DNA from 2 places in the Salegentibacter sp. BLCTC genome. Region 1 is predicted to be linked to the other one. Evidence: riboswitches for the same ligand, from Rfam matches in the RefSeq annotation. Region 1 holds a riboswitch; the other holds the start of a gene.
What was found. Region 1 has a riboswitch for thiamine pyrophosphate ahead of pnuC (nicotinamide riboside transporter PnuC). Riboswitches for the same ligand answer to the same signal wherever they lie in the genome.
Positions count from the first base shown of each region.

Region 1 (8,233 bases):
ATCTAATCGTCCCGGAGGTTTTGGCAATTCAGATTTATATAGGGTTGCAATCCTAAAAACAGGTGAGTTGGGAGAGCCCGAGAATTTAGGTGCAAAAATTAATACAGAAGGTAAAGAGACTTTTCCTTTTGTGTCTAAAAACAACGAGTTATATTTTTCATCTGACGGGCATTTCGGATTGGGAGGATTGGACGTTTTCTATATTAAGATAGAAAACCCCGGCTTTGGAGATTTATTGAATGTTGGGGAACCAATTAATTCTTATGCCGATGACTTTTCGTTTGGTGTTGATACCCAAACCAAAAACGGTTTCTTTAGTTCCAATCGTACAAATAATGGAGATTTTGCTTATGCTGATATCTATTTTCTTAAGGAAAACTCAGAAATAGTAAATTTCTATAAAGCTACTATTACAGGGCAGGTAAAGGAAGAAGGAACAATGAAGCCTATTCCCCATACTACCATCACCCTATATAAAGATGATGATAGTGTCTATAAATTGGTAGAAACCGATAGTGAAGGGAATTATAGTGTGGTAGCTAATTATTTTAATTCTTATAGGCTTCGTGCCGAAAAGGAAAACTTTGATGCCAGGGATCATATAAGTGAAAGAAAAAAAGAAGCACAAAAAATCGATTTTCAGTTGAAGCGTAACAGCTTAGCTTTAGTCCCGGGAACCGATATTAGCAAAGTGCTAAACATTAAGCATATTTTATTCGATTTTGATAAATGGGATATAAGAAAAGATGCCCGGGTAGAACTGGAGAAGCTTCTTGCCGTTATGCAAAAGTATCCAAAGTTAAAAATTGAGATTAGATCGCATACTGATAGTAGGGGCTCTGATGCCTATAATAAAAAGCTGTCTGAGAGAAGGGCGAAGTCTACCATGGAATATCTTATAGAAAACAATATTGATGCAAATAGGTTAAAGGCAAAAGGATATGGAGAAGAGAGGCTTTTAAATGAATGTAAAAACGGAGTGAACTGTAGTAAAGAAAAGCATCAGGAAAACCGCCGATCGGAATTTATTATACTCGAATAGGAAACGAGCCTTCCGGGTGTATAAATTAAGAAGCTTGGAAGGCTATTTAATAAGCTATTTATTGTCTGTATAAACTCTGACGAAATTCTATATTTATTTAAACCACAAATACTACTAAATCTTCATAAATAAGCTATAGCTTTGTGCCTGAAATGGGGTGCTTGCTTTAAGGCAGGCTGAGATGATACCCAGGGAGTTTTACTCGACATTTGAGATTAATTTTTTTCTCGAATCAAGATTCATTTTCTAAAATGTTTCTTTGGGCTTTGTCCCAGATGTATTATACTCTGAACCTGATCTGGATAATGCCAGCGAAGGGATTTTTCAATGCTGATATTGTATTTCTGCAATTTTAGTTATCTCACCACCTCATTTCATTGTAAAATTAAATTACCATGATAGAGGATTTCTTTACAAAAATTGTTTGGTTGCAAGCTTTGGGGACTACTTTTGGAGTGGTGCAGGTACTGTTGGCAAGAAAAAACAATATCCATAATTATTTATTCGGAATTGCCTCTATCCTAATAGGCCTCTATGTTCTTTACCAGTCAAAATTATATGCCGATATTCTTTTAAGCCTTTATTATTTGGTGATGAGTATCTATGGCTGGTTTTTTTGGAAATTTGGTCGCCAAAAGGAGGAAACCCCAATTTCTTACGCCAGTAAATTAGAATATGTAAAAGCCATAGGAATTGTTATAGGCTGTTTTAGCTTAATGAGTTATTGGCTGCGTTTTTATACCAATTCTGATGTTCCTTTTTGGGACGCCTGGGTGAGTGCATTTGCCTGGGCAGGCATGTGGCTCATGGCCAAAAGAAAAATGGAGAACTGGATTTTCCTGAATATTAGCAATATTATTTCTATCCCATTGCTTATTTATAAAGATTTATATGTGTATGCAGCATTAACAGTTTTCTTGTTTATTGTAGGAACTTCGGGCTATTTTAAATGGCGAAAAATTGTTAAAACCAAGCAGGCGCAATTAGCAGCATAATAAACAACCCTATAATTTGCAATCCATTTTAAAGAATATGAATTTAATTTTCTAAATTTTTGTTTCATGATACAACCGCACCAAGAGCTTACCAAATTGTGTTTAGGGAAAGACATTTTTCCGGAAAAAGTTTTAAACTGGCTGGCCAAAGAGAATCTTTGGAACATTTGGGTACCCAAAAATTACGGAGGACTTGAACTTTTGCTTTCTGAAGGACTTTCCAGGCTTCAGGAACTGGCAAGAATTGATGGTAGCCTGGGTTGGACACTTACACTTTGTAGTGGTGCCAATTATTTTATTGGAAACCTAAAACCGCAAGCGGCAGGCGAAATATTTCAAGGTTCTAAAGCTCCTGTTTTAGGAGGTAGCGGAGGTGTTTTTGGCAAAGCTGTAAAAATTGGGGATATGTATAAAGTATCTGGTACCTGGCGTTATGCTACCGGTGCAGAGTACCTAAGCCATTTTACTTTAAATGCCGAAATTCACGAACATGGTAAAGCTGTAAAGAATGAGGATGGTTCACCAAAAGTTCTGTCTTTTGTGATTCCCCGGGAAAAAGTTAGCATAGTGAAAGATTGGAATAGTATGGGTTTAAAAGCTTCAAGCACTCACTCCTTTATCGTTGAGGATGTTTTGGTCTCTAAGCGGTTCAGTTTTATCTATAATGAGTTTCACCAGCCGCAGGATATTTTTAAAATTCCTTTTTCGGTATTTGCCGACCTAACACTTTGGGTGAATTATATTGGTATGGCAGAACATTTCCTGGCTGAAGCACATAAAATTAAAATGAATAAAAGCCTGGAGTCTTTGGCCAATATACTCTCTGTATCTAATTCAAAAGTTGCCGGGTTTGCAAAAACAATAGAGTCTAATATTAGATGTGAGGTGGAGATTCATCAAAAATATAGGGAAGAAGTACATATTTCGGCGTCAGATTCGGTAAAAAACCTGTCAAAAAGTATAATTGAAATATATCCCTATTTGGGAGTTAAAGCAAGTAGGAATAACGAGCCTTTAAATCAGGTGTTTTGCGATTATTTTACCGCCACACAACACCATATTTTTACCAGGTAAGCTCAGAGTTTTGTCCTGGGGTAATTTGCTTGAAATTCAACTTAACACTCACTTAAAAATCAGGTGCTAAGGTTTAATTTTTAATTAACCTATACCAGTTTGTTTGCGATTAATTTTGCTTAAAATAATAGTAAAAAAAATACTCATGAATTTAAGTGAAAAAAACAATTTAGCGTTAGATACCTTGAAATTTCCGGTTAATTATGACCATAGAAATCAAACTATTTGGGATGCCAAGGGAATGATGGTTTGCGATATTCGCGGATGGGGAAAGATTCAGTTTATGAGCAAATCTGAAGACCGTCAGGATGCCATAGGAGAATTAATAGCCAACTTACTCAATAAATACCATAGAAATATAAATGCAAAAATAGACGAGGAGCTTTTTAGAATGTTGGCTTCTTAATCTCAGGATTTTTAATTTTTCAGTAGAGTTTCAAGGAAATTTAACTCCTTGAAATTCAATGAACTTTTTAAAGCTTGTGAAAATCGTTGATGATTACCAATTTTGTTGTTATCAGCGGTAAGCCTGCTAATCTATTTATTTCTTTAAATGATACTGTGCCTAAACAATAAAAGCTTCGAGTCGTTTGGCAATAATAAAGAACAACTTCAGTATATTCAGCATCACAAGAACAGCTATTTTAGCTATAAAAAATGAACTTAAAGAATAATTAATAATCTTAGGTTCTTAAATTCCCTTCAAATCCATAGAAGCACTAAGCTGCTTTGGTTATGGTTTTTCTCCCGGTCACTTCTTGCTTTAATCTAAAAACAGTATCTTTTTCGTAAGCCATAAAATAATAGATTACAAAGAACAAGAAATACATAATCATTGATTTTTGCCTTAGGATGATTCCTAAATTAGACATTACAAAGGTCATGGCGAATGAGCTGGTGAAAAACAGGATTAAGCTCAATTTTACGTTTGCCGGAGCGGTTTTTAGAAACCCAAAGAAACTCTTTTTAAATAGTTTACCAAACAATATCAAATAGATTAAATTCTCTATTGATACAATTATGCCAAGAATTCCCGGCGCATCAAAAAATAGGGGCCTAAACCAGAAGGTAAAGAATTTTTCTACTATTGAGTATTCGGTCATGGGTACGCCCGAAGTGGCATTGTCTAAATCTTTTGCCCTATTTTCGGTAAAAGAAAGAAAATCGGCGATTAAGTTTTGAGAATTTCCAAGGTTCATTACCCCAAGAATTTGTTTGTGGAATAGCAGTAAAACACCGGTAATTGCTCCTACAAAAATGGCTTTTTGTTTTAAGCTGATTTGATTTTTATTTAAAAAAATACTTAACATTCCTGCTCCGGCTAATAATAGGAACATATGTGGCCTAATAGCAAAGACCAATAGCGACCCCAAACTTAGACTAAAAAATCTTGTTTTTGGTTCTTTAAGTGCATAAGCAAATAACATTAAACCCAGAAAAATAGGTGCTCCCTTACCTAAAGAAGCTGTCCAGAAATGCATGTTGGGCAGAAACAGAATAAGCGTGAGAAAATCTATTCTTTTAAACAATTTTATATTTAAAGTAATATTTTCTTTAAAAAACAGGTATGCGTAAACAAAGCCCAGAAAACCAATCCAGCTAAATAGTAGCATCATCATCTCATAGCTAAATCCGAAGAAATTTATAAAAGGATAGGATAGAAAATCTATAAAAGATGTTCCGGTATCCAGAAAGCCGCCCCAGGTTTTGCCTTCTGTGCCGGGCACACGAAAATACCTTTTAGAATCTGAAGGATTAAAAAAGGCATAACTATAGTAAATTCCGGCAAAGACTAAGTGATAAAAGAAAAGCTTGTTCATTAATCCTGTAGAGAAAAACTCGTGCTTTCTGTTTAGCTTTTTAAAAATTTCCTGATTTAAAAGATGCAAAAATGGGATTAGCATTAATGCTTGAAGTAGGTTAAGTATCAAATTGGTTTCTGGGGCCATGATAAAACTGTTTATCTTCTTGAAACCAATATTCTTACCTAAATACTCAAATTAAGATAGCTTTAAGCTTTGTGTTAATAATTAACTGAATTTTAGGTGTTTGTGCTTAATTATATTTAGATGTGCTATTGTTCTAATTTTAGAACCTGTTGTTTTCTACATTTTTATTTCCACAGGTTTGTGGAAATAAGGAATATGTTTTTAGAATTTGAACCCAAAAGTAAAGGTTAACCTTCCTCCATCATCACCATAATAATAACCGGTATTCGCGGTAAATGCGTTAAAGCCATTAATCCAGATAGAGCCTCCATAGTTGTTTCGCCATTTATCTGAATTTGAACTTTCGGTCCAAACCCTACCGTAATCAAAACCTGCGCTTACACCAATTTGCAATGGAATAAAATTAGTCTTAAATCGGCTTACACCAACTCTAAGATCGGTAGAGTGGTAGAAAGATTGTTTTCCGTTAAAACGTTCCCAGCGATAGGCTCTAAGATTATTGTTTCCGCCCAAAATTGCAGCATCATAATATTCGTAATCATTTCCAATAATTACTTTTCCGCCAATTTTGGTGGCCAATACGGCAATACCGCTTTCGTGCAGGGGGTAATCAATAGCTAAAGACGGACTTATATAAGCAAATTCGTTATTATGTTCATCAATATTGGTTTTATAACCTGTAGTAAGATCAGCTTCAAATCCGCGGGAAGGATATGCCGGGTTATCCCTGTTTTCATAACGATAGTTTAATTCAGCACCGGCATAAAGTTGCTGATTAAAAAGATCGTTTTCTTTAGAAAAAGCGTCGGCAATAAAACGTTCTTCGTCATAAGACACTTCTTTAGATTGCAGCATTGGTTTAAAATAAAAGCTTCCACCAAATTTTCCACGCCATATAAGCGATGGGGCAAATTCCCATTGTTCAATTCTCACCCTGTTATAATCGCGTCCAAAGCGGTCTCGCATATTTTGCGATTCTATACCTTTTCCAAAATAGTTTAATGCGAAATTAGGACTGGTATAGCGTGCCTCTATTCCCAGGTTCCAGTTGTAAAAAATATGTGCAAACTCTCCTTTATAGCCTATTTCAAAACCCCTGGTTGCAAAATAATAGGAAGCATCAAAACTATGTTCTGTATTAAAGGGATTATTGGTTAGCCCATAGGTGGTGTAGGTGTTTTTTAAGCCTAAAGAAAGTCCCTCATCACCATTATAGTCTATTTGCGGCAAAATTTTATTTTCAGTCTTTAACCGCTTGTCGGGATTGTATGTGTTGATCTCGTAATCATCTACCAGCCATTTTTTAGATTTTGGATTTTTTATGGTGTTTTCCTTGCTTTTATGATCGTAGAGTTTAACTTTTTTGGTGTTCTTAAAATCGTAAATGTCATTTTCTTCCCCACCAATAACATTGATTCTAATTGGGTTTTCTTCATCACCGGTAACTTTAAAAGTATCTTCTCCATCAAGGCCGTAGATCCAAATCTCATCGGTAGCTTCAGAATTATAAGATTTACTGAAGACTTTTTTTCCGTCTTCATTAATCATCTCTATCGCAGTAATACCGTTTTCTTTTCTTTCAATATGAAATATGTCATCTTCCTCGGTTCCTGTTAATACCTGGAATTCCTGGAGGTAGTTGTAATACCGCTTAGCAATATCGCCTAAATTATCTCTCCTGGCCTTAAGCTGTGCTTTAATGTCTTTAATCGTTTCATCCTGAACTGCTTCGGGTAAAGCTTCAAAAGCAGTTTCTATTTCTTCGTTGGTAAGCCGGGATTGAATAAAGTTCACCTGCTCCTGCCAATCTTCCCAATCTAAAGTTTTCAATAGTCGCTGGTCTAAAGGATATCCAGAAAGGTTAAACCATTTTACATTATCTACATTCTCATCGTAGGTTTCCATTTTGCGTACTATTGGCAGACCCAATTTTACCAGGTCTGGAATAAAACCATCGTAATTAGGAAATGCAAAGTCCCTATCTCTGGGAATTGGTTTATAAAGCTTAATGCCATTGGGTTGTGTATACAGGCCCCATCGCCATTGGTCGTAATGTCTATCCCAGTCACCAATTAACATATCTACCAACCTATTTTTTATAAATGCATCTTCATCTGCCTGCATATTTTTAGACTCTTTTAACTCTGCCAGAAGATCTCGGGTACTAATAATATCTTCAGGAGAGCCAAATTTTTTAAAGCCTTTGTTTTCATCGCCCACGTGGGCTTCAAACATATACAATTCGTCTCCATAATCGTCGTTATTTAGCCCCAGTGCTTTTTGCTTTGGGATATAGAATATTTGAGGTTTTCCGGCATTTATTTCAAGTAAATCATTAATATGCTTTAAAGAGTATCGTGCATAAGGGTGTGCTGTGGTAAAAAGATCTTGCGCATAGCGCTGCGCCACCGTATTATCTATATAATCTTTAATATAGTGATCTTTTATAGCAGCCGATTGCAAAAAGCGGGTAGCACTTTTTTTAAGCGCGCGAATGGTAAATTCGTTTTTATCATCGGCTATAAAACGCAGAGATCTAGACTGCATGCCGCCGCCCTCTTTTGAAGGCTCAAGATTTCCATCCAGGGTGTCAAGAAACAGTACGGGAGCCTTAATTTTCTTGCTGTAAACTTCCCGGTAAAAATCCCCAAAAAGAGATTTGTAAAGCCCAGATTTATCGGTTTCTTCCCTGGTGTAAATAGAAGCACTTATGCTATCCCCAATTTCCTCTTTGGTCTTAAAGTTAATTTCATTCCAGTTGGGTTCGTCGCTTTTAATAATTTTGCTGAAAATAGGGTTTTCTGTATCTTCTATGGAAAAGAATTCAACTAGGGTTTCGTTGTTTTTATAGAGTTTTAATTTTGCATATCCGGGCTTAGTTGTTCCGAAGTGTTCATTTTCCTTTCTAATACTAAGCTTTTTAGGTTTTCCAATGCTTCCACTTATAATTTGTGGAATACCATCATCTTCTAGATATTGAAGGTTTTCATCTTTCCCGGAAACAAAAATCACATTATCAAACTGGCTAGCAAGGGTTTCTAATCTTCCCCGTAAATAACTATGCGCATCGTTTTGATAATCTTGTGGCGTAAAACCACCAATTTTTTCGGCAAAAGATTTTTTTGAATTACTCATTACAGGATGCTGCATAGAAACTATAATTGTTTTTCCAT
Region 1 is NZ_WYEW01000011.1:7,410-15,642, forward strand. It holds gene GUB10_RS13475 (OmpA family protein) at 1-1,042, shown strand, start outside; TPP riboswitch at 1,186-1,379, shown strand; gene pnuC (nicotinamide riboside transporter PnuC) at 1,438-2,037, shown strand; gene GUB10_RS13485 (acyl-CoA dehydrogenase) at 2,104-3,111, shown strand; gene GUB10_RS13490 (hypothetical protein) at 3,257-3,517, shown strand; gene GUB10_RS13495 (hypothetical protein) at 3,831-5,060, opposite strand; gene GUB10_RS13500 (metallophosphatase) at 5,262-8,233, opposite strand, start outside.

Region 2 (8,233 bases), on a different contig from region 1:
ACCTCTTTCTTCGGAATACAAAGAACGTGGCCTTTTGCATTAGGGTTTATATCCAGGAAAGCCAAAAACTGACTATCTTCTGCTACTTTATAGGCAGGGACTTCACCTTTTACAATTTTTGTAAATAAACTAGACATAATACATATTGAATTAGTTGGTTATTTTAATAAATATAAAATCCTTTTCACAAAAACCTGGTTAAAGGTATTGGAAAAGGATTTTTAAAACTGTTAAAACTGAAAATCTACTCTCTCCAGATCTCCAGAACCTTAAATTTCATAGTACCACTTGGCACATCAATCTCTGCGATATCACCAACTTCCTTGCCCAATAAACCTTTTCCTATAGGGGAGTCTACTGAAATCTTACCCGCTTTAAGATCGGCCTCACTTTGAGCTACCAATTTATATTTTACTTCCGCACCATTGGTTTGGTTCTTTATTTTTACATGGGAATGTACCAGCACTTTCGAGGTGTCTAATTGAGACTCGTCTATAACCCTTGCATTTGCAACCACTTCTTCCATTTTAGAAATCTTCATTTCTAAAAGGCCCTGTGCTTCTTTTGCTGCATCATATTCGGCATTTTCACTCAAATCTCCTTTATCCCGGGCTTCGGCAATAGCTTCTGAAGCTCTTGGCCTTTCTACATCACGTAAATGGTTTAGTTCGTCTTTCAATTTTTTAAGCCCCTCTTTCGTATAATAAGATACTTTGCTCATAACTACATCGTTTATATAAATAGAAAAAATCCCATAACGCGACGGGATTTAATTAACAAATATAATAAATTTACACCTTGAAAACAATAATATTATTTAGCGAAATATTTATCGATCTCATGAAAAAAAGGCTTATTTTACTTCTATTTTCAATATTTTTTAGCGCGTGCTCCCCAAATGATGATAATTCGCATAACAACCCTAACCTTATCAATTTAAATTTTAGGCTTCAGCTAAATTTAGATTTCCCAGAATATAATGATCTTCAATATCCCGGTAATAGCTTTGTAACTTATAACCAGGGCATACGTGGTGTTGTGGTTTACAACATAAACAATACGCAGTACACTGCTTTCGAGCTAAGCGACCCTAATCATCCGCCAAACAATTGTTCGGCCATGACTGTTGAAGGGGTAGTTGCTACCTGTAATTGTGAAGATGCCAATGCTTATAATATAATTACGGGCGAATTACTGGAAGGTGATGGAAAGTATTCTATGAAGCCTTACCGAATTGAACGCCGCGGAAACAACATAGAGGTTTATAATTAAAAACCTCTCCCCTCCCATAAAAAAGAAGGAGAGAGGCGACAAACAAATTAAAATTTCAAGGTAATTCCACCTAAAAGGTTAGTGGTAGCTTGCGGATAATATCCGGCACCATCAAGGGTTTGCACCCCGGTAGCAGTATCTGGGTTTTCTATATTAAATGTATAGTAATAGCCGTTAGACACATATTCTTCTCCAAAAATATTATTAACCAATCCTGTAAAAACCACTTCTTTAAAGAATGGTGCATTTCTCCAGGTATACTGAATATTAAAATCGTTCACAAAATAAGCATCTAGCTTAGATGTTTCAACTTCAATATTACTCATATATTGCTCGCCTACATATTTTGAAAGAAGGCTTAATTCAAGCCCGTTTACCGGTAAATAGCTAATTCTGTTACCCCCTACTACAGAAGGAGAGAAAGAGATATCTGTATTGCCATAGTCTACGAGTTCCCCATCCCAGGTAGCTACAAAATCTTTATTTTTATTTTGACTTAATGCCAGGTTTGGCCTTAGCACTACTTTTTCTGAAAGCCTAATTACCGCATCTATTTCCAGGCCTAAACGATAGCTGTTTCCACTATTTTCCCGAATAAAAGCACCTACATCATCAATACCACCGGTAAGCACCAATTGGTTTTGATAATCCATATAATATAAATTGGTATTTAATTGAACCTTCGGGCTATTATATCTCCAACCTAATTCATAATCGTTTAATTCCTCATGTTCCGGATCTCCGTTTTCATAATCGCTTCTTCTTGGCTCTCTATTGGCACGGGCATAAGAAAAGTAGAATTGATTTTGACTGTTCAATGCATAGGTTAAACCTGCCTTAGGATTAAAGAAGGTAAAAGAATCGTCTATAAGAAATTCGGTTCCTTCAGATAACATTCCCTCAGTTTCATAGTCTATGGTTCTAATTTGCATATCTAAATATCCGGCCAACTTCTCTGAAATTGCATAGGTTGCCTTTCCGTAAAGGTTGAAATCTGTTTTTGTTCCCACGTTTTCATAATACGGCTCATAAGGGTCCTTATTTTGGGCAAAACGAGTATAGATTACTTCGCCAAAGTGATCGCCGATATATCTATTCCAGGCACCACCAAAATTAACATCCCAATCTGCATCCTTATAATTTAACCCAAAAGTGGTTCCATAGAAATCATTATCCAGCCATTTAGTCCCTACAAGGTCCGATGTACTAACCTCCTCACCATTAGCCTGAAAATTTGGAAGTCCAAATTCATTTAAAGTGGCATCTTCCTCATATTCTTCATAATAACCACGACCATAGGTATAGTGGAAAGCCAGGTTAGAAGACCAGTTACTGCTATATTCCTGGTTCCATAATAGCTGATAATGATCTTGTTTATAATTATCGGTTTGATTCTCGTAAAATTTAGTATTTCCTTCCTCATCGGTATATATTCCGGCAGGATTATAGGTTCGGTCGTTTTCAAGGGTTTCCCCATCTATACCGTACCAGGCCTGGTAAGTTCTTTCACTTCCGCCGAAAGTTATAGCCTTAACCAGTGTATTTTCGTCTACATACGTGGCTTGTAAAAAGTAGGATTTTAAATCGCTGCTGGCCCTATCTATATAGCCATCGCTCTTAATTTGTGAAGCCCGGCCGGCAATTTCCCAGTGATCGTTTAATAAACCTGTACTAAATTTAAGTGTATGTTTATGGGTATTAAAAGAACCATAACTATTAGAAATTTCGGCATTTGCTTCTTCGCTATAAGCATCGGTTAAAATATTAAGACTGGCGCCAAAAGCTCCTGCACCATTGGTAGAGGTTCCTACTCCTCGCTGCAATTGTAAATTTTCTACAGAAGAAGCAAAATCTCCCAGGTTCACCCAAAAAGATCCAAGGCTTTCAGCATCATTATAAGGAATACCATTTATAGTTACGTTTGTACTCGTCGTTCCACTTCCCCGTACTCTAAGTCCTGTGTATCCAACACCGGCACCAGCATCACTGGTAGTAACCACATTGGGCATATAGTTCATAAGAATAGGAATATCCTGTCCCAGGTTTCTGTCTTCAATCTCCTCATTGCTAAGGTTGCTATAAGTTATGGGGGATTGTGCGTTCACCCTTAAAGAAGATAGGAAAACCTCATCCAGAACTTCCTGTACGTCTGCAAGGTCTACATTTAGGGTTTGATCTTGATTGAGTTCTACGTTTAAACTTTTTTGGTTTCCGTAAGAAAATACAAGCTGGTAATCACCTTCTTTAAGCTCCAGGCTATATTTCCCATTTTCGTCGGTAGCGGTTCCTTTGCCCGATTCTACGGCATAAACGGCAACACCCTCTACCGGGGTTTCCCCACGGGTAACCTTACCTTTTAAAATGTGGGTTTGAGCTAAAGCCTGCAATGAAATAAGGCATAGGCCACTAAAAAATAATAAAGATTTCATTCGTAATAAATTATTTTACGAATAAAAGGGGCTATTATTCTTTGGTTTTTGAATTAAATAAAAAATCCTGAAATTGCCCACCGGTGTTTTGGCATTTTCAGGAGTACATACTTTTTACGCTTTCTGCGTATGTCCCTTGGCAGCATTACCCGCCCAGGTTCTTTGGGTATGATCTCAGCCACACTTAAGTGGCACCCCTTTGAGATTGGCCGCAAATGTATAAAGCTTTTATGGATATACCATACGTTTTAGGTCTATAAATTTATCGTTTAAAATTAATTCTACAAGCCCAACTGAGGCCACCTTAGCTCAAAAAATTAAGAACACTCAATTGCCGGTATCGTTTCGTATAAATGGCGTAATTTTGGTGACAAGAAATTTATGCGAAATACAAAACGATCAATAACTTATAAAGTAATTAGCGGCTATCTCTTAATAGCCGCATTAGCTGCTGTTGCTGTTTGGCTGGTATGGAACCAGGTGGTTGCTTTTAGCCAGGTTTCAGAAAAAAACAACAATAACAACGAACAGCTTTTTATGCTGAGCGATATCACCACCAGCTTATATGAAACTGAAAATTTAAGCAGGCAGCTTATTCAAACCGGAAATGAAGCAGGCCTTGATAAATACCAAAGTCAAATAGACAGTATAAAACTTAATATTAATAAGTTAAAAACCGGTTATGCCGATAGTTCGATAAAAAATGAACTAGATAGCATCAAAAAATTACTTTCTGACAAGTCTACCAACCTTCAGGAATTATATGAATTAAGAGAACAACAGCGAAATCAAAACTATTACTCACAGGTTTTAACCGAATTAAAAAAAGTAGATCCTTCTTTTGATGATTATAATTACAACCAACGTTTCTCTAATCTGGAACCACACCAACGAAGGCTATTAATTAGATTGCTGGAATATTCGCGTGAAGACAATGCCGAAAAACTCACCAACCGAACAGCCGATTCTATAATAGGTTCTGTTAGAAATGTATTAAGTGAATTGGAAATTGCTACCAGGCGTTTTCAAAATACTGTAGATAAAAAAGAACAGGAATTTCTGGAAAATGATATGATTATTAACCAGCAATTGCGCCGTTTACTGGGGAAAATTGAATTAGAAGAGCGGGAAGCCTCCATACAACGGGCAAAAGTTTCCCAGGATATGATAAAAGAGAGCTCTCAAATTTTCATAATTGCCGGAATAGTAAGCTTCTTAATTATATTATTATCACTTATTTTTATCATTAAGGATATCACTAAAAGTCAGCAGTACCGTAGCCAACTGGAGGAAGCCAAAGATTTTGCAGAAACCTTATTAAAAAGGCGGGAACAATTTATGGCCGCCATTACCCACGATTTAAGATCGCCTTTAAATACGCTTATTGGCTATACAGATCTTATTGAAAAATCTTCCTTAAACACCAAGCAATCGCATTATATAGACCAGGTAAAAAAATCGTCTAGCTTTATTTTGCATCTGGTAAATGATTTATTAGATCTTTCTAAACTGGAAGCAGGAAAAATGACGGTGGAAAAACTACCGTTTAATCCGGCTAAACTCATAGAAGATACGGTTTACAATGCTCTACCGGCTCAAAGAAATGAAAATGTATCTATCGTTTTTCGGGCTTCTAAAGCTTCAGATACGCAAGTTCTTAGCGATCCATTTAGAATAAAGCAAATTATTGCCAATTTAATTACCAACGCCTATAAGTTCACCAAAGAAGGTGAAATTAACATCCAAATAGACCTTAAAAAGGAAATTGAAGACAGTTACTGCCTTGTTATTTCAGTAAGAGATACCGGTATTGGTATTTCAGAAGAAAAACAAGATGAGATATTTGAAGAATTCTCACAGGAAAACACAAAAATAGAAAAAGCATACGGCGGAACAGGACTTGGACTTGCCATTACAAAAAGCTTAATTGAGTTGCTTAAAGGTGAATTAAAGCTAAAGAGTGAACAGGGTAATGGTAGCGAATTTATAGTTTTTCTCCCGGTTAGAAAATTGGCTACTGAAACTATTAAAGAGCCGGAAAAATTAGCTACACCAGAATTACCTGACCTTACCGGCAAAACAGCACTCATTGTAGACGACGAACCCTCCCAGCTTTCCTTAACACGTGAGTTGCTAAAATCTATGGGAATGCAATGCGATAGTGCATTTAATGGAAATGAAGCTCTGGATAAACTGAAAACCCGAAACTATTCTTTGGTATTAACCGATATACAAATGCCAGAAATGGATGGTTTTGATTTAATTAAAAATATAAGGAAAAAGTATAAAACCGGAGAGTTACCTGTTATTGCCTTATCGGGAAGAACAGATGTTGATGTAGAAACATATAAACTGGCCGGATTCAACAAAAGCCTTTTAAAACCCTACAAGCCAAAAAAACTTCAGGAAAGTATTGCCGATATTTTTAAACTGGAACTTAAAAGCAAAATAAATAATAACCTACAACATTCTAAGAATAATCACTATAACCTTCAGGATATTTATGATTTTTCGGCTGGAGACCAAGAAGCTGTTCAAAGTATTTTAGAGGCCTTTATTGAAAGTTCCAGGTCACAAATAGAACTTATTGCACTGGCTCGCAATGAGAATAATTTTAAGGAAGTGGCCAGATTAGCGCATAAGATGGCACCTATGTTAAAGCAAATAAAGGCAGTACCCTTAGCGAAAAAACTAGAGAGATTAGAACAGCATGAAGCTTTTACAAACCAGGAGTTCAAGGAGTTGAGAACCGGCATTTTAAGCCTAATGAAAGAACTCGAACAGGAAATTAAAGTTTAATATTATACTGTTTTAGTTTGTTGTAAAGTGTTTTACGATCTATAGAAAGTAACCTGGCAGCTTTACTCTTATTTCCTCCAGATTTTTCCAAAGCATCTAAAATTAACTGCTCTTCGTTTTTATTTTTAAATAGACCATATTCGGTTTCTGTATTCGTATGGTTTGCCGTTGCAATTTCATGTGGTAGCACTTTAAGAGGTATCATCTCGTCCTGGGTAAGCAATGCTGCGCGCTTTACCATATTTTTTAATTCCCTTAAATTCCCGGGCCAGTTATAGTTCTTAAAAGCTTCTATAGCACTTTCGGTAAAACCTATCACATTTTTCTCCAATTCGGTATTGGCCTCATCCAGGAAATATTCTGCAAAAAGCATTAAATCTTCTTTACGCTCCTTTAGAGAAGGAACCTTAATTGAAAATTCATTTAACCTATGGTAAAGATCTTCCCTAAACTCACCATCTTTTACAGCTTGCGCAAGATCTTCGTTAGTAGCGGTTATTACCCGAATATCTACATGCAACTCATTATTGCTACCTACGGGTTTAATTTTTCTTTCCTGAAGAGCCCTTAATAATTGAACCTGTAATTCATAGCTTAAATTACCAATTTCATCCAGAAACAAAGTACCACCATTTGCTGCTTCAAAATGCCCGGTTTTGTCGTTTATAGCCCCGGTAAAAGAGCCTTTTAAATGCCCAAAAAATTCACTGGAAGCCAATTCTCTTGGAATCGCACCACAATCTACTGCAATAAATGGCTCACCGGCACGCTTACTCTGTTCATGAATACTCTTTGCCACCTGTTCTTTCCCGGTTCCACTTTCGCCCATTATTAAAACAGACATGTTTGTAGGAGCTACCAGCTGTATATAATCACTTAATTTTAGCGCAGCTTCGCTAACTCCTTTTACAAAACTAGTTTCCTTAGGTATAGCAGCAGGTTTTGATAATGGTTTAGCTTGTTTTTTCTCCTTCCCCGGTTTTACCTGGGTATGGGTTAGGGCATTTTCTATAGTTTGTAAAATTGATTCAGGCCTAAATGGTTTAGATACGTAATCAAAAGCTCCAATTTTCATTGCCTCTACCGCCATACTAATTTCGGCATAACTGGTCATAATAATAACCTGAGTTTCGGCATTTTCAGCCTTTACCTTTTTTAGAACATCAAGTCCGTTTGTATCAGGTAACCTAACATCAGAAAGAATTAGGTTAAAAGCGGTTTCTTTTAACTTTTTAAAAGCTTCTAGTCCACTAAAAACCAATTCAACCTCATAGTCTCGCTTAATCAGAAACGTTTTAAGCATGGTTCCAAAAGGCACATCATCTTCAACTATAAGAATTCTTGTCATTGATTTTTATTTAAACGTCTTGCAAATTTAACAATCTAAAACTCATTAAGTTTAAAATAAGCATAAAAAAAGAGACCTCGTTAAAGGTCTCTCTTCAATGACAATCTAAATTATTTATTAACCTGTCATTGGGTGGTATCCATTTTCCAATTTACAAAAAGCAGCGTTTACATAAAATCTTTCCATTCTTAAATGACTAAAAAAAGTGTTAGTTAGTAGGCCGTTAAGGCTTTTTAACCATTTAAGATTTTCTTCCTTTCATTACTTTGTTGCTCTAAAATTGGCACCGAAAGAGTTGGTTTCTCTTAATATTCGGTTGTTAAATTAAAATCTCTGTTGATCCTTTTGGTAGGGCAAAATAAGATCAACAAAGATTAGTGGTTAG
Region 2 is NZ_WYEW01000007.1:200,372-208,604, forward strand. It holds gene GUB10_RS10540 (HIT family protein) at 1-137, opposite strand, end outside; gene greA (transcription elongation factor GreA) at 245-721, opposite strand; gene GUB10_RS10550 (hypothetical protein) at 841-1,272, shown strand; gene GUB10_RS10555 (TonB-dependent receptor domain-containing protein) at 1,320-3,701, opposite strand; TPP riboswitch at 3,816-3,910, opposite strand; gene GUB10_RS10560 (hybrid sensor histidine kinase/response regulator) at 4,083-6,500, shown strand; gene GUB10_RS10565 (sigma-54 dependent transcriptional regulator) at 6,490-7,848, opposite strand.
Region 2: linked by a shared signal. The riboswitch ahead of GUB10_RS10555 (TonB-dependent receptor domain-containing protein) and the one ahead of pnuC (nicotinamide riboside transporter PnuC) in region 1 are both predicted to bind thiamine pyrophosphate.